DNA from 2 places in the Paenibacillus sp. FSL R10-2734 genome. Region 1 is predicted to be linked to the other one. Evidence: a T-box and tRNA genes for the amino acid it is inferred to sense, from the RefSeq annotation. Region 1 holds a T-box; the other holds one or more tRNA genes.
The links. A T-box is a leader RNA that pairs with one kind of tRNA and senses whether it is charged. The one in region 1 lies ahead of trpS (tryptophan--tRNA ligase), so its partner is inferred to be a tRNA-Trp.
Positions count from the first base shown of each region.

Region 2: it has a tRNA-Trp gene. The T-box ahead of trpS (tryptophan--tRNA ligase) is inferred to sense a tRNA for this amino acid. The anticodon was not compared.

Region 1 is NZ_CP150170.1:4,767,477-4,777,737, reverse strand. Features, by position in the region: gene NSS67_RS20850 (aminopeptidase) at 1-1,205, shown strand, start outside; gene trpS (tryptophan--tRNA ligase) at 1,367-2,362, opposite strand; T-box leader at 2,465-2,748, opposite strand; gene NSS67_RS20840 (hypothetical protein) at 2,952-3,377, shown strand; gene NSS67_RS20835 (winged helix-turn-helix transcriptional regulator) at 3,433-3,804, opposite strand; gene NSS67_RS20830 (sigma-70 family RNA polymerase sigma factor) at 4,030-4,566, shown strand; gene NSS67_RS20825 (DUF4179 domain-containing protein) at 4,583-5,680, shown strand; gene NSS67_RS20820 (ABC-F family ATP-binding cassette domain-containing protein) at 6,093-7,664, shown strand; gene NSS67_RS20815 (sensor histidine kinase) at 7,675-9,444, opposite strand; gene NSS67_RS20810 (response regulator) at 9,486-10,261, opposite strand, start outside.
Region 2 is NZ_CP150170.1:1,539,167-1,549,427, reverse strand. Features, by position in the region: gene NSS67_RS06990 (ADP-ribosylglycohydrolase family protein) at 1-219, opposite strand, end outside; gene NSS67_RS06985 (nucleoside hydrolase) at 223-1,179, opposite strand; gene NSS67_RS06980 (ABC transporter permease) at 1,224-2,162, opposite strand; gene NSS67_RS06975 (ABC transporter permease) at 2,159-3,205, opposite strand; gene NSS67_RS06970 (ABC transporter ATP-binding protein) at 3,198-4,760, opposite strand; gene NSS67_RS06965 (BMP family ABC transporter substrate-binding protein) at 4,863-6,002, opposite strand; gene NSS67_RS06960 (helix-turn-helix domain-containing protein) at 6,330-7,079, shown strand; tRNA gene NSS67_RS06955 (tRNA-Leu) at 7,239-7,317, opposite strand; tRNA gene NSS67_RS06950 (tRNA-Cys) at 7,332-7,405, opposite strand; tRNA gene NSS67_RS06945 (tRNA-Gly) at 7,417-7,491, opposite strand; tRNA gene NSS67_RS06940 (tRNA-Gln) at 7,498-7,572, opposite strand; tRNA gene NSS67_RS06935 (tRNA-His) at 7,592-7,667, opposite strand; tRNA gene NSS67_RS06930 (tRNA-His) at 7,713-7,788, opposite strand; tRNA gene NSS67_RS06925 (tRNA-Trp) at 7,812-7,885, opposite strand; tRNA gene NSS67_RS06920 (tRNA-Tyr) at 7,891-7,976, opposite strand; tRNA gene NSS67_RS06915 (tRNA-Thr) at 7,982-8,057, opposite strand; tRNA gene NSS67_RS06910 (tRNA-Phe) at 8,084-8,159, opposite strand; tRNA gene NSS67_RS06905 (tRNA-Asp) at 8,170-8,247, opposite strand; tRNA gene NSS67_RS06900 (tRNA-Met) at 8,274-8,350, opposite strand; tRNA gene NSS67_RS06895 (tRNA-Val) at 8,368-8,443, opposite strand; tRNA gene NSS67_RS06890 (tRNA-Glu) at 8,499-8,573, opposite strand; tRNA gene NSS67_RS06885 (tRNA-Ser) at 8,592-8,684, opposite strand; tRNA gene NSS67_RS06880 (tRNA-Asn) at 8,688-8,763, opposite strand; rRNA gene NSS67_RS06875 (23S ribosomal RNA) at 8,824-10,261, opposite strand, start outside.

The sequences.
Region 1 (10,261 bases):
AATATGCGAACCTAGTTGTAAAAGTAGGGGTAAATGTTCAGCCAGGACAAGTTCTGATGGTGCATGCACCTATTGAAACGGCAGAGCTTACTCGCTTGATTGTAGGTAAAGCTTATGAGGCGGGAGCCAAATATGTAATTGTAGATTGGGACGATGAAGCGACTACACGTATTCGTTACGAAAAAGCTTCTGAAGATTCCTTCGATTACTATCCGCAGTGGCAAGCAGAAATGATGGAGAAGTTTGCGGAGGAGAACGGCGCCATTTTACATATTAAAGTCCCAGATCCGGAATTGTTCAATGGTATTGATTCTTCTAAGGTATCAAGAGCAGTTAAAGCAGCAGCGGTTGCTCGTAAGAATTACTCCAAATATACCCGTAACAGCAAAATCAGCTGGTCCCTCGTCAAGGCTCCGACACGTGCTTGGGCGAACAAGGTGTTTGCGGATCTTCCTGAAGAAGAACGAGTGAATGCGATGTGGGAAGCGGTATTCCAGATGAACCGCGTGGGTAATGATGATCCGGTAGCTGCTTGGAGAGAACATATCGGTCAATTGAAAGAAAGTCAGGATAGAATGAACGCTAAACGTTATAAAAGCCTGCATTACCGCGCACCGGGAACGGATCTACATGTAGAGCTTCCGGAAGGCCATTTATGGCGCGGTGGAGGCGGAGAGAATGATCAGGGCGTATATTTCGTGGCTAACATGCCAACGGAAGAGATTTATTCCATGCCGAATCGTACAGGAGTGAACGGTACAGTACGCAGCACACTTCCATTGAATCTAAACGGACGTCTCGTCGAGGGACTTTCATTTACTTTTAAGGATGGGAAGGTTGTAGGTTATGAAGCTGAATCAGGTCGTGAACATTTGACCTCGCTGCTGGCAACGGATGAAGGTGCGTCCTATCTAGGAGAAGTGGCTTTGGTGCAGCATGATTCTCCAATCTCGCGTTTAAACCGAATTTTCTATAATACCGGGATTGATGAGAATGCCTCCTGTCACTTTGCACTGGGAAGTGCCTATCCTGTTAATATTGAAGGCGGTACGAAGCTTACGAGCGAGGAGCTTATAGCTAGAGGTGCAAACGTCAGCTTAACCCATGTTGATTTCATGATTGGTTCGGCAGAACTGGATATTGATGGAGAACTTGCGGATGGCACGATTGAACCGGTATTCCGTAAAGGGAATTGGGTGTTGTAAGAATAAACTTAAGGCCGTAATCTCAGCTGACGCGAAGCAATTCAATGCCCTGAAGCGGTTAATGTCAGAGGATACCCTTATTAAATAATATTCACACAAAAAACAGCCGGAGCTCTCTTAAATAGAGAGTCCGGCGTTTTTATTGCTCATACTGATCTTTCTTATTTTGAAAAATAATTAAGGCCCATGGCCTCGCGCACTTCGGACATCGTTTCTTGAGCGATGTCGCGGGCACGCTTAGTTCCGGATAATAAGATATCCTCAACAACCTTGGGTCTTACAGCATAATAGGAGCGACGCTCACGCATCGGTTCTATAAGCTGGTCTAGAGCTGTCGTGATAAGCTGCTTGCAGGCAGAACAGCTTATGGTGCCGTTTTCGCAACCTTCGCGAATTTCTGGGACGTCATGTGAACGGAAAGCACGGTGATAAGCATAAATAGGACAAACTTCTGGATGTCCAGGATCATTTTTATGAACACGGGCTGGGTCGGTTGTGGCTTTACGGATCTTGAAGGTGATCTCTTCTTTCGTGGAGTCCAGCTCTATGGCATTGCCAAGGCTTTTACTCATTTTAGCGTTTCCGTCTGTTCCTACTAGTCTTGGCGTATCGCTGATGAGCGCTCTGGGCTCTACTAGGATGGGGCTGTACAGCTCATTGAATCTACGTACGATTTTGCGAGTCAACTCTAGATGGGGAAGCTGGTCTTCTCCTACAGGAATAATCGTCGCTTTACAAAAGGTTATATCTGCAGCCTGACTAACTGGATAACCAAGAAAACCGTAGTACAGTTCATCTAAGCTGGAATTTTTCGATTCGGCTTTAATGGTAGGATTTTGCCGCAACGAATTCACAGTGACAAACATGGAGAATAGGACGGTCAGCTCAGCGATCTCTGGGATCATGGATTGAATAAATATAGTGGCTTTATCTGGATTTATACCTGCTGATAAATAGTCTAATGTAATTTCATTCAAGTTTTGACCTAGTAGTTGAGGGCGATCAAAGTGAGTCGTTAGGGCTTGAATATCTGCTAAAAACACAAAAGTATCATATTGCTCCTGTAGCACCACTCGATTCTGTAAGCTGCCTACGTAATGGCCAAGGTGAAGCTTTCCAGTCACCCGATCTCCAGTTAATACACGTTCTTTTATCATTTGAATTCCTCCTGTTTTGTTGCTTCTGTCTAACATTGAGTCGCCACCACCAGCCATCATCCATGGCCATCACCTCCTTTAAATGACAAAAAAACCTCATCCAATAAGGACGAAGTTGTCGTGGTACCACCTTAAATGATCGTGCCGCCAGTTTCATTAGCATTACGATCTTCTCTTACCTGTACGGAGAAGGTCTAGGGTTTATCTCGATACAGGTCCCTTGATAACGGTGGGAAACCCGGCTTTCCCTACAACATCAGCTAAGATGGTTCGGAAGAGCAACTCTAAAGGCCATTCGAGCAAACGCAGGACACCGGTTCACAGCAACCACCGGCTCTCTGAAGTCCATGCTTGTTTGTCTACTTACCCTTTGTCAACGTTATTCATTATATTTGGGTAATTGTAGTGCTGGTGAGCGAATTTGTCAATGGGTGGAAATTAGCGGGTGATAGACGAATGATCTAGGTTTATATGATCTAGCAAAGTATAACTTAAATGTATATATTCATCAGGAAGTATGTCCAATCTATCAGTGTTGATACACAATATAATAATGTATAACCTTCTAGTTGGAATGGAGTGATGATAAATGGCGACAAATATAAGTTATGGCTCACAGGCAAAAATCCCTTTAGACCCGTTTACTACTATTACAACGGTTGCAGGTATTCCTGGAGCTGGAGCGGGTCTAGCCACAGCGCAAGTAAATATTAGCCCGGCTAACCCAGCCTCTTTCTCCAGTAGAGTTGAGTTAAATGGTAGTTTTAGTCTTACTGCACTTGCTGATAGTCAATTTCTTGTTTTAATCCGACGTGCTGGAGTCGATATTTATAGATCCTTTTATAGTTTTACTGCAACTACTGATATTCAATTAAATGTTCAGTGGGTTGATGGTCCTTATATTGGCATCCACAACTATGAATTAGTAATTCAAAATGATACAAACGTGCCTATTAATCTATATGGACCCATATCATTCACAGCAACTGCTATCGGAGGAGAGGGTGTAATTTAAGTTATGGGACAGTTGAATCGATCTGATTTAACTGTCCTTTTTCATGGGGTATAATTTATTTATTTAAAATGTTGTCCTCTAACACAGCATATTTATCGCCGTACTGCTTAATGATATGTTGTTCTCCCCAATTACATAGAGAAGTCAAAATGTCGCTTAAACTATCGCCATATTCACTAAGCTCATATTCCACTTTTGGTGGAACCTGATTGTATACAATTCGATTGATAATTCCATCGGCCTCTAACTCTCGAAGCTGCTGTGTTAACATTTTTTGAGTAATCCCGGGCATTAACTGCTTTAACTCAGATGTGCGTTTTTTGCCATGAGTTAGATGACAGAGAATTACACATTTCCATTTCCCTCCAATGACTTCTAGTGTGGCCTCCACGGAAATATTGTATTTTTTCTTGATGGTTGTTGTCATGATAGCCTCCATTTTATAGGTACTTTTTAGTGCCTATGGTACTTTTAAGTGCGTACTATTGATTATGTCCAATTTTACCTATCATAACATTTATCGTTCATTTTTTATAGAATGCTATAATCTTAAAGTGCTCAGCCCCAAAAAAGTTAATGCAAATAAAAACCGTTTCTATAAGCTCCCCGTCTTAATCTATGAAAGGTTGAGGAGAGGGGGCTAAGGAAGGATATGACGATGACTAATGCAGAAATGAAGAAAGTTACGATGCTCGATTCTCGGAGCGAGACGGATTTTTACGATTCCATATTGGTACATAGAGAACAACTATACAGTATAGCCTATAGCTACTTGCGTAACCGGAATGATGCACTTGAAGCGATGCAGGAAATGACCTGCCGGGCCTGGATTAAAAGAAAAACGTTAAAGGAACCTAAAGCGTTTAAATCATGGATCATTCGGATCCTGATTTATGTCTGTATAGATGAACAAAGACGCAGAAAACGTTCTATGCCGCTGGTAGACGAGAGAATAGGAGAGCGGATTACACACATCGGCCATCATAGAATGGAAATGCTGTGGGCACTTGAACAGGTTAAGCCTAAGTATCGACATGTGCTGCTGCTTAAATACTACAACGATATGACCTTGATAGAGATTGCTAATATTCTGGATAAACCAGAGGGAACAGTCAAGACATGGCAGCATAAAGGCCTCAAGCAATTAAGAACGATCATAAAGAATCGGGGTGATTGGTACCATGAGTAGTCAGGAGGAGCTTGCCATGTTAATCGATGCTGAACGGATCCCGCAGGAGCAAAAAATGGAGAGTGCAGCCGCACAAATATATGCCATACAAGCAGGACTCGAACTAGGTAAGAAACGTGGCAAAAAGCTAATATTCGCAAAAAGCGCGATGGCTGTATTGACTGCTGCAGTTATGGTCGCTGGAATACTATTCTTCAATCCAGCCCAGCTGATACCACAGCAAGGTTCTTCAATTATTGAATCAAGTGATTGGGGCGTATTGGAACCTTTTAAAAAATTGGCAGCGGCTGATATTGATGCTCTTACTTTAGAGTCCGCAATTCGGAATGATTATGTGCAGATCGTTAATAAGAGTGCTGAATCAAATGGATATAAAATCACCCTGAATGCTGTGCTGGCTGATGAAAACAAAATCATGCTCCTGTATACGGGAACAACAAGCGATGGTCAGGAAGTCTATAGTGTAAATAGTGTGAAGCTGACAGATGCTGCAACTGGACGAGATGTAATGGAGGAGAATGGGAATAGAGGCGGAATGGGAGCACATGCAGAGGGAACCATATATACTTGGCTGGGTAAAACTATATTTTCACTGGACCGAAATAAACCGGCTCCGACAGAGGTAGTGGCGGATTTTCAGATTGCTTCTGTAGACCCGGGAATGCTGAGTAAACCAAAAACGGGAACTGATTTAAATGATATGCGTTATTCCGAACGTTTAAAGGTGAACTTCTCTATGGATCCAAAATTTTGGGAGCAGAAGACAGAGACATTAGTTGTAGACCAACCATTCGTGATTGATGGACAGGAAGTAAAGCTTGCAGAAGTGGAGCTGTCTCCGTTAAGTATAGCGCTCAAATATACGATAAGTGAGGAATTACAATCTGATTGGATAGTCCGAAATGAAATATTTCAAAAGCTCCCCTATGAATTGACAACGCAGGTTGGAAAGCACGAAATTAAAGTAAATCCAAATTCTGGTAGTGGAGCCGATGATGGATTTATAAGTTACTTCAGCAGCAACGTCTTGGATCACCCGAAATCCATGCGTTTGAAGCTTAATGTGGGGACAGATCGAGAGAAAGAAGAGTATATTGATATCCTAAAAAAATGAGCAGTGAGAGATACGAGTTGAATGTGCAAAAACATGCTTTGGAAATCGGAATACAGATTAAAAGGCCGCTAACTGCGGCCTTTTATGTATTTTGAAACAGTATGCAATTTATGATAATGACTGAAACACTAAACCTTACGGACCTTTCGGACCGTATTGCAGCTATTTGCTTTTTTTAGACCATTTTGCTGATCTATCGGACTGTATAGCTCCTATTAGTTAGTTTTCACACTAAATTGGAGCGTTTTTGGATGAATAGCTGCAGCTGAGTCCGATAGCACTACGAAATGCCGAGAATATTCGAAATAAGGGCATCTGAGTCCGAACCATCGGAATCGGATAAATAGTGCTATAATAACTCTTTGAGTGTTCTGAGCTGTGTTCTGATCTATATGAACTAGGGGTGATAGGTTTGAGCGTAATCCGTATGGAGAACGTAACTAAGAAATATGAGAATACATTGATTTTTCGAGATATTTATTTTCGAGTTAGCAAAGGCGAACGTATTGGGTTAATCGGACGAAACGGTGCGGGGAAATCTACTGTTTTTAAGCTAATGATGGGAAAAGAGGAGCCAACAGCAGGGAAAGTAGAGTTAGATCCTAACGTGAAGATTAGCTACTTCTCGCAATTCTCGGAGCTTTCCGGGTCCTTGTCTGTACAGCAAGAGTTAGAACTGTGCTTCGAGCAGGTAGCGCTTATCGAACAAGAGCTTAACCAAATCGGTGAACAGCTTGGGCAAGTGACGGATGATGATCAGATGAATACACTTTTAGAGCGGCAAGCGGCGCTTTTTGAACAAATGGAGCATCTGGATGGCTGGAATGTATCCGTCGAAATCAACACAGTCCTGACCAAGCTGGGCTTCAATGAAAGATCACGACATCAACCAGTCGATGAGTTATCTGGAGGCTGGAGGAACCGTGCAGCACTGGCTAAAGTCCTAATTGAAATGCCCGACGTCGTATTGCTCGATGAGCCTACTAACTTTTTGGATATCGAAGGGATCGTATGGCTGGAGCAGTGGCTGCACCGTTTTAATGGAGCGATGATTCTGGTCTCACATGATCGGCAATTTATTGACAGAGTGGTCACGCGGACGATAGAAATCGAAAATTATCATTTTCAAGAATATGAAGGCAATTACACCGATTATGTTCGTAAAAAGAAGATGCGCAAAAAGGTGCTCGACCGTCAGTTTGAATGGGAAGAAGAGCTTCTGCTTATGGAGTCGGAGGCTATTGAAACCCGTGGGAGCAAAAAGTCCTCTAAGGATCGTCTATCCCGTAAGCTGACAGATATGAAAAAGCGCGTGGAGCCTCATCCAGTGAACGTTCTAATCACCGATATCTACAGCAATTTACGTTTTCCGGACAAGCTGGGTGAAGTGAAAGGAATCGGTCAAAGCTATGATGGGCGAACGATATTCGAGAACATTAGCTTCGATATTCAAAAGGAAGATCGGATAGCAATAGTAGGGCCTAACGGCAGCGGGAAGTCGACACTCATTAAGGTATTGACTGGGCAAGAAGAGCCTGAAACGGGTGGTGTGACTTGGGAGCGTGGGGTCAGCTACGCGTACTTCAATCGGATGTGGGACGAACTCGATGTTAAGGATACTGTCAGTCATGCCGTAAATGTGTATGGGCTGGGACTCGACGCTCCACGGAAAAAAGTGAACAAATTTCTATCCATGCTGCAATTCTCAGAAATGGATCTGAGTAAAACGATCGGCAGTCTGTCAGGTGGACAGCAGGCCAGAGTAGCGTTAGCGAAATGCCTTCTCTCTGGCGCGGCTGTCATTATTTTGGATGAGCCAACCAATCATTTGGATTTAACGAGTATTCAGGTGATGGAGCAGGCACTAATTCATTTCCCTGGAGCCGTTGTTACTGTTAGTCATGATCGCTTCTTCATTGATAAAATAGCCACCAAAATGCTTACCTTTGATCCTGAAGTAGGAATCACTGAGCAGAATGTCTAGGATTATAGGATTAAGCTGGGAGTCGGATGACCACTGTGGTCCCTTCTCCTACTTGACTAGTGATTTCAATCCCATACTGTTCACCAAAATAAAATTGAATGCGATCATGAACATTTTTAATACCAATATGATCTTCATCTAGGGTGTCTGATGGTTGAGAGAGACGAAAACGCAGCTGTTTAAGTTTCTCTTCATCGATGCCAATCCCGTTATCCTTCACGATAATCAGCATATCATCCCCTGAAATCATCGAGGAGACCTCAAGAAGACCCGGTTCACTTCGACACTCCAGTCCATGGACAATAGCATTCTCAACGATGGGTTGAAGGGAAAAGTGCATGACTTTAACCATTTCGGTATTAGGTTCTAGCTGTTCAACATATTGAATTTTGTCCCCGAAGCGTAATTGTTGGATCTTTACATACAGCCGGACGTGCTCAAGTTCTTCTCGCAGGGTTACGGTTATCTTTCCGGTCTGGATATGAATCCGAAACAACCTACCTACAATCCCCACCATTTCACCAATCTCACGCTGTCCATTAATGATGGCTTTCATCTGAATAGATTCAAGGACATTCGCAAGGAAATGTGGATTGATTTGGCTTTTGAGGGCGCCGTACTGGGCTACTTTTTGTTGCGCCTTGGCCATTGAGGATCTCTCGATATAATTTTGCAGGTCCTTCACCATTTTACGGATTCCATTATACAGAACACCGAACTCATCCTGACGATCACTATATAAATCCACATCGAAATTCCCCATACCTACCAGCTTAACCTTTCGGCTTAAGAGAATAATGGGCTTTGTAACACGCTCCGATAGGATATACATGAATAAGATCGCAGTGACAAGCGACAAGAGCGCTAATGTTAAAATAATTTTTCCGAGAAAAGTAGCCTGCTTAGTCATCTCTTTTTCATCAATATACTGAATGACCTTCCAGTTGGAGTAAGGAGACGTAACAAAGTTAATGTACGAATCCTTATCATCAAAAGTACCATAAAAGCTTCCCGTGTCATTGTTCATGAAAGTATTTAGCGCTAGAGCTTCTATGGGAATAGGTTGTAAAGGAGAGGTCTCCAAGATGTCAGAGCTATATACGCTGCCACCCTTATCATCTAAAATAATGAATTTACGTTTGCTATTCTCCGAGAGCTTTAAGATTTCACGTAATGAATCCAATCGAATGTCGATTAACATAACACCTATGGGCTGCTTACTTCCTTTTTTATTAATGACTCGGGCGATAGAAATGACGGATTGTTTGGAATTGGTGCGATAGAAGGGAATGTGGCTTCCGAATAAGATCACTCCGCCTTTTTTTTGCTGGGTCTGTAAATACCAATCCTCTTGTGTATAATCCTTCACATCATAATCCGCACGATTGAAATTGGCAGAGTAGAACACACGTGATCCCGTAAAAATCTGCACACTATCAACATTTTTAATCGTCATCTCAATCCCGCTGATGAAATGTTCAATTGCGTTTCCATACTGAATATTTAGATCATTACCAACATCCTCTTGATGAATGGTCCAATGCTCAAGGGCGGCCTGGAGCTGGCTATCTGTCTGTGCACTAAGTGTACCCTTATCAATACTTTGCAAATATTGGTCAATATTGAACGAGAGGTTATTAAGAATCAGATTAGAGCTGCTCTGATATTCATTTTTGACGGCTTGATTTGAAAAAATATAAATAATCGCCGATATGATCAGGAGTGGAATGGTAATGGTCAAAATCATCAGCACGAAAATCTGACGATTGACATGCCGCATCCGATAGCGTCTCTTTGGTTGCTCTATCTGCATCATTTGGGTCACCAGCCTGATTGTTTTCTATAGTCCGATGGGGTCATGTTCGTGATGCTTCGAAACGTCTTAACGAAATGCTTATAGCTTTTATAACCACACATCGTACAGACATCGGTCACCAGAAATTCTGGTTTTTTTAAGCATTCCTGCGCATATTCCATTCGAATTTCGGTTACAAATCGCATGTAGTTCTTATCAAGTTTTCTTTTGAACAGACGACTTAAATAAGAAGGATTATAAAAGAATCGATCCGCTACCATCTGTAGAGTCACATCTTGATCAATATTTTCTTTAATGAAGGATTTTATATGTTCGAATATGATCACATCCTGTTGATGGTTGTGCGTCAGGCCTTCGGTATAAACGATCCCCAAATGAACCATCCATCTGCCAAGCCAGTCGAAAAGCGCTTCAAGCGAATCAAAATCATCCACAAAGGTAAGGTTCAAGAGCTTTTCGCTGTACACGCCTTCGATATGGATGTGGTTTTTATTGGCAAAGCGGATAATGATACTTATGATTTCTTGAAGAAATGCGAGCCAATAATCAGGAGAAGAGATATCTGTTTTACTCAAAATATTTTGAGACAGGCGCTGCATCAGCTGGAGCGTCTCTGTTTCGTTAGAACTTTCGATGCAGGAGATCATGCGTTTCTTATCATTCTCATCTAGTTGAATTAGGGATGTTTTAATTGAATTAGAGCCTTCTATCCATTGTGGCACGTAAAATAACCTGGAATCTCTCTTGTAAAAGCGTTGATATAACATTTTATCGGACTCAT
Region 2 (10,261 bases), 3.2 Mb from region 1:
ACGTAGACGACGAATCTCCTCCAGTGAGGAGGGCTCTTCATAAGGAAAATCCTCGGCAATCGTGAGCTCCATCAGCTCATTATATACCTGCATCAGCTTGATCTCATCGTCACCTGCAGCAGCTAGTTTATCTGCGAAGCCATCGATCTGGCAGCCTTCTTCGCCACGTTGAACCAATTCAAACTGAACCGTCTCTTGAAGTCTCTCCCATCCTGCCATAGGCTACTTCCCTTCAGCCGCAAGCTGCAGCTCTTGATCAAGCTTTTCCAGGGAATCAAAGATCAGCTTCATAAATGCTTCTCGGTCTACTCCCACCAGGACTTCTACATTCGCTGGACGATCCGTCTTCTTTCGTTTGTCCGCAACCGTCATTCCCCGCGTCAGCTTGCCCTCCGTCTCCACCGTTACATATAGATGCTCGGATTCGAACAGTTCTGGGTGCAAGAGCCAAGCAACAGCGCATGGATCATGCAGTGCACTGCCGACATAGCCCATTTTCTTCCCGTAGATCGAATAGAAATCTAGCAGTTCTCCAACCATAGTCGACACAGGGCCTCGCTCTTTCAATGCTAGGATCTCATCTTCGAAAATGGCTGCCTTGTCTGTCACGTCCAAACCACTCATCGTGATCGGAATGCCCGATTCAAACACGATACGAGCGGCTTCAGGATCTACATAGATATTAAACTCCGCAGTAGAGGTTACATTTCCATAAGAAATGCCTCCGCCCATCAGCGAAATCTTTTCAATTCTTTCCTTAATCTCTGGATAAGCAGTGATTAGCAGAGCGATATTTGTTAAAGGAGCCATCGGCACGAGCGTAATCTTCTCCTCCGAAGAACGAATGATATTCAGCATAAATTCTACAGCGCCTTCTTCTACAGGCCGGAATTTACTTGCTGGAAGCAGCGGGCCGTCCATACCGGATTCTCCATGTGCTTCTTCCCCTGTAACTAGCTTGCCAAACAACGGGCCAGCAGCCCCTTTAGCTACAGGAATGTCAGCATTCACAAAGCTGATTACCTTAAGCGCATTATCCGTGATTTTATCTAGAATCTGGTTTCCGCCAACCGTTGTAATTCCGCGAAGGTCCAGCTTTTCTGAATTTGCTATTGCAAGCAGGATAGCGATTGCGTCATCATGCCCTGGATCGCAGTCAATAATAATAGGTGTTCGCATCGTAATTCACTCCTTAGTTGTATAGATCCTTGATAATCCTATCGCTATTTCACTAGCGGACTTTTAAGCTTTTTGTTCTTTTTCCGTGTCTCAGATACGGCATAGATCACAAGTCCAATTACAGTTGCTACATAAGGAAGCGTCGCGATCAGCTCTGCAGGAATCTTCAGTACCTGTAGCGCATTCGATAACGCGTCTGCCGTACCAAATAATAGAGAGGTCAGCGCCGTACCCACTGTCGTACTTCTACCCATAGACTCTGCGGCAATGGCAATCCAGCCCCGGCCAGCGATCATATCGCGAGTGAACAGTGACAGGTATCCCATCGACATGTAAGCACCACCCAAACCCGCGAAAAATCCACTAAGCAGCAAAGCCATATACTGTATTTTCACAACACTTACACCCACAGATTGAGCCGCATGTGGATTTTCACCCACTGAACGAATGCGCAGACCAAGCGGTGTACGGTTTAAGAGATAATAGACAACAAACACAGCAATAATGGATACATACGTCAAAATGTGATGCCCTGATAAAATAGGCCCAAGCACCGGAATATCCTTCAGCAAAGGAATCTCTACACTAGGTAGCACTTTACTCGCCAGAGATGTAGAAGACCCCTTGTCTCCACTAAGTAAATAAAGAATAAACACGGTTCCTCCCGAAGCGAACATATTAATAGCTACGCCGCCGAGAATGATATGTGTTTTGAATTTCAGTGTGAAAAAAGCTAATATTCCAGAAATCAATGTTCCAGACATCACGGCCCCAAGTAAACCTACCCACGCGCTATGCGTGTAGCTGCTTACAATGACACCGGCTAAAGCCGCGACAAGCATGATGCCTTCCATACCGATGTTGATGATACCAGCCCTATTAGAGATCAGTGCTCCCAGTGCGGCAAATAGAATCGGTGTCGTCACTCGAAGGACAGAGAATGCAAAGTCAGTCGTAAAAATCACATCAAACAAGCTGTTCACGCTTCCTTCGCCTCCTTCAAGAGCATCCGATTTTTCCAGAACTTCAGGAATTGCTCAGCCGAAATCAAAAGAATGATAATCGCCTGTATGATTGAAATCATCTCTGAAGGTACATCAGATAAACGCGCCATCATGTCGGCCCCAATCCGGATATACGCTAGGAATAATGCAGCACCGATTACAGATAGCGGATTATTCTTGGCTAACATCGCTACAAGGGCACCATCTAAGCCATAACCTGGTAACGAAGTCCATTGGAATCGGTTGTACATCCCTAGCACTTCTACGGAACCACCCATCCCCGCGATAAAGCCAGCAATCAAGTGAACCAGGATAATAACCTTCGCTGTCTTCATGCCTGAATAACGTGCAAAGTTCCGGTTGATGCCTGTCATCCGCAGCTCATATCCCCATTTAGTTTTGTATAGGAATAGATGCGCTGCAATAATAAGCACGATAACGATGATAAGTCCGGTATGAATACGGGTGCCAGGTACCATCTTGCTCAGCAGTGCCGTTTTCTCGAATTTGTAGGATACATTGGCGAACGCCTTTGCATCACGTAAGTGATAGTTCAGTAGATATAAACCTACTCCGAACAAAATATTATTAAACATTAGCGACGTCACGAGTTCATTGGCATTCCATTTGGCTTTGAGGATCCCGGGTATTGCGGAGAGCAACGCACCTACAATAGAACCCGCAGCAATCGCTACGATCGGATGCAGCCAGCCGTCCAGCGTCAAATGAATCGCCAATACGGAAGTTACAACACCGGAGAAATAGAAAATCCCTTCAGCTCCCAAGTTGAACATATTTGCCCGGAACAACAAGGACACTGCTAGCCCAGTGAACATGAGCGGAATCGCCATCTCTATCACATTACCAATATGGCCCTTACTATTTAACGGTTCTAATAGAAAAATACCGATGGTCTTAACTGGTTGATCACTAACCAATGAGATGATCAGAAAGGCAATAGCGAGTGCAATAACGATTACCGCCGATGTTCGAATGTACTCAAAATATTTAACTTTAAACATGATTTACGGCCCTCCCGATGTGCTCCTCGTCTTGTCGATGAATCCCCAGCATATAAAGACCTAATTCTTCTTCACTAACCTTAGAAGGCTCCTCGAAAAAAGCTACGATCTTACCTTCGTACATCACTAGCAGACTATCACTGATCTCTAAAATCTCATTTAAATCTGCCGATACTAGCAAAATCGCGCAATCGGCTGAGCGCAGCTCCAACAGCTTCTGATGTATAAACTGCGCTGCGCCTATATCCACGCCCCGCGTCGGCTGCTCTGCAATAAGCAGCTTCGGTTCAGTAGAACACTCCCTAGCTACAACTACCTTCTGCATGTTACCACCTGACAACATGCCGATCGGCTGAGAAGGCCCCGAACAGCGGACTTTGAATTCCTCTACAAGTGATACTGCTAGCTTGGCAATTCGTGATCCATTTAAAAAAGGACCTTTATTCATAGCTTTTGTACGATACTGAGTGGACAGCAGATTATCCGCTATGCTCGCATCACTGGCTATCCCTTGATGCATCCGATCCTCTGGGATATAGGAAACGCCTAGCTTACGAATATCCAAAATATCCGATTCACGAATATCCTTTCCCTTCACTAGCACTGAGCCCTGGCTTGAAACACCTCTTAAGCTCCCTGTAAGCGCCTCAATGAGCTGTGTCTGCCCGTTACCTTCTACACCAGCAATCCCAACGATCTGTCCCCCACGTACCGCAAAGTTGATATCTGATAGCAACGCTTTGCCGTGTGCATCATTTACGCCTAGGCCCTGTACAGTGAGTACCGGCTCGCCAATAGACAGAATCTCCTTGTCATATTTCAACACGACGTCTCGGCCCACCATGAGTCGTGAGATTTCTTGCTCCGTGACATCCTTCGTTTGGAAGACACCTTCACTACGTCCACTACGCATAATCGTAATTCTGTCGCAGATTGCTTTAACTTCTTTCAACTTGTGTGAAATAAAAACTATCGTATGACCCTGCTCTCTTAATTGTTTAAGCTCTCGGAACAATTCCTCTGTTTCCTGGGGGGTCAACACTGCGGTCGGCTCATCCAGAACGAGGATTTTTGCTCCACGCAGCAGCGCCTTCAGAATCTCAACCTTTTGCTTCATACCAACCGTGAGATCCTCCACTTTTGCTTTTGGATCCACTGCTAGATTGTATTTCTTCGCAGTCTCTTCGGTCATGCGGACAGCTTCTGCATAATTGATGCCAACACCTTTACGAGGCTCCATACCCAGCACCATGTTCTCTGCCACCGTAAAAGAAGGTACCAGCATAAAATGCTGGTGAACCATACCGATCCCTCTATCAATGGCATCCTGAGCCGATTGCAGCTTTACTTTTTCACCCTTGATATAGATTTCGCCCTCACTAGGCTCTTCCATGCCGAACATGATCTTCATTAAAGTAGATTTACCAGCGCCGTTCTCGCCCGCAATCGCATGGATTTCTCCCTCACTTAAAGAAAAATGCACGTCTTTATTTGCAACGACGCCATTGGGATACACCTTGGTAATTCCCCGCATTTCCAGCAGAGCTTTGTTCATAGGTCTCAACGCCTTTCAACTTGGAGGTCTGCAAAAATATACAGCTGGAATTCTTCTAATAGAAGAATCTCCAACTGTAGGTTTATCACTATATACCTATACTTAAGGCTTAACAGCGTTACGAATGGCTTCTACTTCTGAGGTTTCCATTCCCATCGCGTTATCTACTGTAATTTCTTTGTTAATCAGCTTTTGCTTCACTTCTTCGACTTTGGCCTGAAGATCTGCTGGGAATACATTCTTATAGATATCATTCTCCGCAATGCCCACACCATCATCTACAAAGCTCAACACATCACGTTTACCCATCTCAAGTGTACCATCTTGTAATCTCTTCACGGCACCCAGAATAGCACTATCAATCTTTTTAATAGAAGAAGTAACGATCAAGTTTGCTTTTTCGCTATCTGTTTCGTTAAGCAACATCGCCTGATCGGAATCTACACCGATAGCATATTTCTTCTTCTCCTTAGCTGCGTCAAAGATCCCAAGACCTGTACCGCCAGCCACGTTAAAAATAACATCCACACCGGAGTTATATTGAATCAGCGAAAGCTCCTTACCTTTAGCCGGGTTAACGAAATCACCAGCATACGATACTGCTACCTTCACATCAGGATCAACATATTGAGCGCCCTGAATATAACCTACCAAGAAAGCGTTAATTCCTGGAATGTCCATGCCGCCTACAAAACCGATCACATTCTCAGGATTAGCACTTGCCATATCCGATTGTGTAGCCAGCGCTGCTACAGCACCTGCCAAAAAAGATACTTCATTTGTCGCATAAGACATGTTGTACATATTCTCTGGCGCTTCATCTATATCGGTATCATAGTTAATGAATTTTTTGTCTGGATATAGTTCAGCTGTTGCATTAAACATTTCCGTAATTTCCGATCCGCCAGAAATAATGACATCCCAATCCTCAGCGGCGATATCGTTGAATGTAGGCTCCCATTTCGTTTTATCGACACCCATTTCTACAACCTTTGTTTCTGCACCCAGTTCGTCCTTAACCTTTTGCAAACCGCTATTCGCAGAGTCAAAAAATGATTTGTCTCCAAGTGTTCCTGGAATCAGTAGTACGACCTTGAGTTTATCCCCTGAACCTGTTTCTCCACCATCAGCCGCATTTGATCCTGCATTCGAGGAAGCTCCATTACTCGACGTATTATTTCCACAAGCTGTGACCATTACCATTACTACTAGTAACAACAAAGAAAGAACTTTCTTTTTCATAATTCTATTCCACCCCTATTTGTAGTTGGTTAGTAATTTGAGAGGTTCTCCTTCTTAGTCCGTTGTATATTTCACGATTTAGATGGAAACTCTCATATTGCAGTTACATTGTTAAAAATTTAATGATTTTAACGAATACACTCGAAAATAGAGACAAAATTATCATTTTTACAAATAATCCGACTAATTTCCGAACGAGATGTCCAGTCAGGTTGCTAATCTTCGGATTTCTTGATACGATCATATCAAATATTAATGAAAAAAATTATATGATTTCGGTCATAATTTTGTGCGATTCGGCTAAAACATAAATATTGGAGGCTCATCATGGATCGTGTTCTATATATTGTAAATGCAGCACATGAGGTTAATACCTATATTCCACCACACCAGCATGAATGCTATGAACTAGTCTATTATTTAAACGGATTAGGAACTACCAATGTAGGTTCGCGAAGTTATCATTTTCGTTCATCATCATTCGCGCTTGTACCACCCAATCATAAACATGACGAGAACCATCGGGAGGATGCTACTGTTCTATTTGTAGGCTTCCATTCAAATCACCCAAATATGGAGAATTTGCAAGGCGTATATGAAGATGATAGAGACCAGACTGTTCTGCAAATCTTGCTTCGAATGAAAGCAGAGTTTACGCGCAAACAAGATGGATTCTCTGAACTATTAAACCTGCAAATGAGTGAAATTACTGTTCATCTGATTCGGCTACTTAGCGCCTCTGGTTTTCAATCTCCAACGGAAGACAGAGTACAATATGTTCTAAACTATATGAATGAGCATTACCGCCATAAACTATCGGTCGCAACACTCTCTGAAATGTCCGGATATAGCTATGATCGTTTCCGCCATTTATTTAAAGAACGTTTCGGCTCTTCACCTCTGCGCTATCTACTATTGAAGCGTCTGGATTATGCGAAGTCTCTCTTGCAGCATACCCAAATGCATATCTCTGAAGTATCCGCAGCTGCAGGGTTTGTGAACGACGCCCAATTCTGCAATATGTTTAAACGAGAGATAGGTCTCACCCCACGGGGCTTCCGCCTAAACAATCAATAAACCTCCATTCCATACAATCAATAAACCTCCATTCCATATAAAAAAGCCGTTGAATAGAGATCTCCTCTAATTCAACGGCTTATGAATGAAAGTCCAAAGGCATAAAGAAAAAAGGTTTGTAACGTCGCTTGTATAAGCAACTTTACAAACCTTTTGATATACCGGCGAGAGGACTCGAACCTCCACGGTTTCCCTCTCGATTTTGAGTCGAGCGCGTCTGCCATTCCGCCACGCCGGCACATATAAACTAAATGGAGGCGCCACCCAGATTTGAACTGGGGATAAAGCTTTTGCAGAGCTTTGCCTTACCACTTGGCTATGGCGCCATATAAAAATTTGGAGCGGACGACGGGAATCGAACCCGCGACCCTCGCCTTGGCAAGGCGATGCTCTACCGCTGAGCCACGTCCGCATAAAATGGCTGGGGATATAGGATTTGAACCTATGCATGACGGAGTCAAAGTCCGTTGCCTTACCGCTTGGCTAATCCCCAATAACATTTTTAAGTAAAATGGGGCGACTGATGGGTCTCGAACCCACGAATGCCGGAACCACAATCCGGTGCGTTAACCCCTTCGCCACAGTCGCCATATGATACTGAATTTAGTTGTCACTCTTCTTTGTTAAAGTAAATGGGGCGACCGATGGGTCTCGAACCCACGAATGCCGGAACCACAATCCGGTGCGTTAACCCCTTCGCCACGATCGCCATATTAAACTTTAGAAAGAATTTGGCAGGGGCAGCAGGAATTGAACCCACACCAACGGTTTTGGAGACCGTTGTTCTACCTTTAAACTATGCCCCTAAAACTGGTGGGGGATGATGGATTCGAACCACCGAACACGTACGTGAGCAGATTTACAGTCTGATGCGTTTGGCCACTTCGCTAATCCCCCAAGGATGGTGCCGGCGAGAGGACTTGAACCCCCAACCTACTGATTACAAGTCAGTTGCTCTACCAATTGAGCTACACCGGCAGGCACTCATTCTTTTATAAAAATCATGGTGGCTCGAGACGGATTCGAACCGCCGACACGAGGATTTTCAGTCCTCTGCTCTACCGACTGAGCTATCGAGCCAAGGTAAAAATGGCGGAACCGACGAGATTCGAACTCGCGATCTCCTGCGTGACAGGCAGGCATGTTAGGCCAACTACACCACGGTTCCAAAAGATATAATTGCTTGATGAAAATTGGTTGCGGGGGCAGGATTTGAACCTGCGGCCTTCGGGTTATGAGCCCGACGAGCTACCGGGCTGCTCCACCCCGCGTCGTTATTAAATAAATATGGTGGAGGCTGAGGGGATCGAACCCCCGACCCTCTGCTTGTAAGGCAGATGCTCTCCCAGCTGAGCTAAGCCTCCGTAAAGAACAATTGTTATTGTACCAAAGTCCACTATGTAAAATCAAGTGAAAATTTGGTGACCCGTATGGGATTCGAACCCATGTTACCTCCGTGAAAGGGAGGTGTCTTAACCCCTTGACCAACGGGCCATACTAATTAAAAATTTGTGGCGGAGAGAGAGGGATTCGAACCCTCGAGACGCTTGTGGCGCCTACACGATTTCCAATCGTGCTCCTTCGGCCAAACTCGGACACCTCTCCATATGGCTCCCCGAACAGGACTCGAACCTGTGACAACTCGATTAACAGTCGAGTGCTCTACCAACTGAGCTATCAGGGAATATTCATACCAGGCTTGATGCCTGAAAACTGAATCCGAAACAAATCTGCGTTTTAAATATTGGATAAGCCCTCGACCGATTAGTATTGGTCAGCTCCATGCATTACTGCACTTCCACCTCCAACCTATCTACCTCGTCGTCTTCAAGGGGTCTTACTAATTGGGAAATCTCATCTTGAGGGGGGCTTCACGCTTAGATGCTTTCAGCGCTTATCCCGTCCGTACGTAGCTACCCAGCCATGCTTCTGGCGAAACAACTGGTGCACCAGCGGTACGTCCATCCCGGTCCTCTCGTACTAAGGACAGCTCCTCTCAAATTTCCTGCGCCCACGACAGATAGGGACCGAACTGTCTCACGACGTTCTGAACCCAGCTCGCGTACCGCTTTAATGGGCGAACAGCCCAACCCTTGGGACCTACTTCAGCCCCAGGATGCGATGAGCCGACATCGAGGTGCCAAACCTCCCCGTCGATGTGGACTCTTGGGGGAGATAAGCCTGTTATCCCCAGGGTAGCTTTTATCCGTTGAGCGATGGCCCTTCCATGCGGTACCACCGGATCACTAAGTCCGACTTTCGTCCCTGCTCGACTTGTAGGTCTCGCAGTCAAGCTCCCTTATGCCTTTGCACTCTTCGAATGATTTCCAACCATTCTGAGGGAACCTTGGAACGCCTCCGTTACTCTTTAGGAGGCGACCGCCCCAGTCAAACTGCCCGCCTGACACGGTCCCCGTACCGGATTACGGTACTAGGTTAGAACCTAGATACGATCAGGGTGGTATCCCAACGGCGCCTCCACCGAAGCTTGCGCTCCGATTTCTACGGCTCCCACCTATCCTGTACAGATCGTACCCAAATTCAATATCAAGCTGCAGTAAAGCTCCATGGGGTCTTTCCGTCTTGTCGCGGGTAACCTGCATCTTCACAGGTATTAAAATTTCACCGGATCTCTCGTTGAGACAGCGCCCAAGTCGTTACGCCATTCGTGCGGGTCAGAATTTACCTGACAAGGAATTTCGCTACCTTAGGACCGTTATAGTTACGGCCGCCGTTTACTGGGGCTTCGGTTCATAGCTTCGGGTTACCCCTAACCACTCCCCTTAACCTTCCAGCACCGGGCAGGCGTCAGCCCGTATACTTCGCCTTGCGGCTTCGCACAGACCTGTGTTTTTGCTAAACAGTCGCTTGGGCCTTTTCACTGCGGCCCCCTCGTGCTATTCACACTACCGGGGCACCCCTTCTCCCGAAGTTACGGGGTCATTTTGCCGAGTTCCTTAACGAGAGTTCTTCCGCGCGCCTTAGAATTCTCTTCTCGCCTACCTGTGTCGGTTTGCGGTACGGGCACCTTCTCCTGGCTAGAGGCTTTTCTTGGCAGTGTGAGATCATGACCTTCGCTACTACAATTTTCGCTCCCCATCACAGCCCAGCCTTAACGATGTGCGGATTTGCCTACACATCAGCCTCACTGCTTAGACGGACATATCCATCAGTCCGCGTCA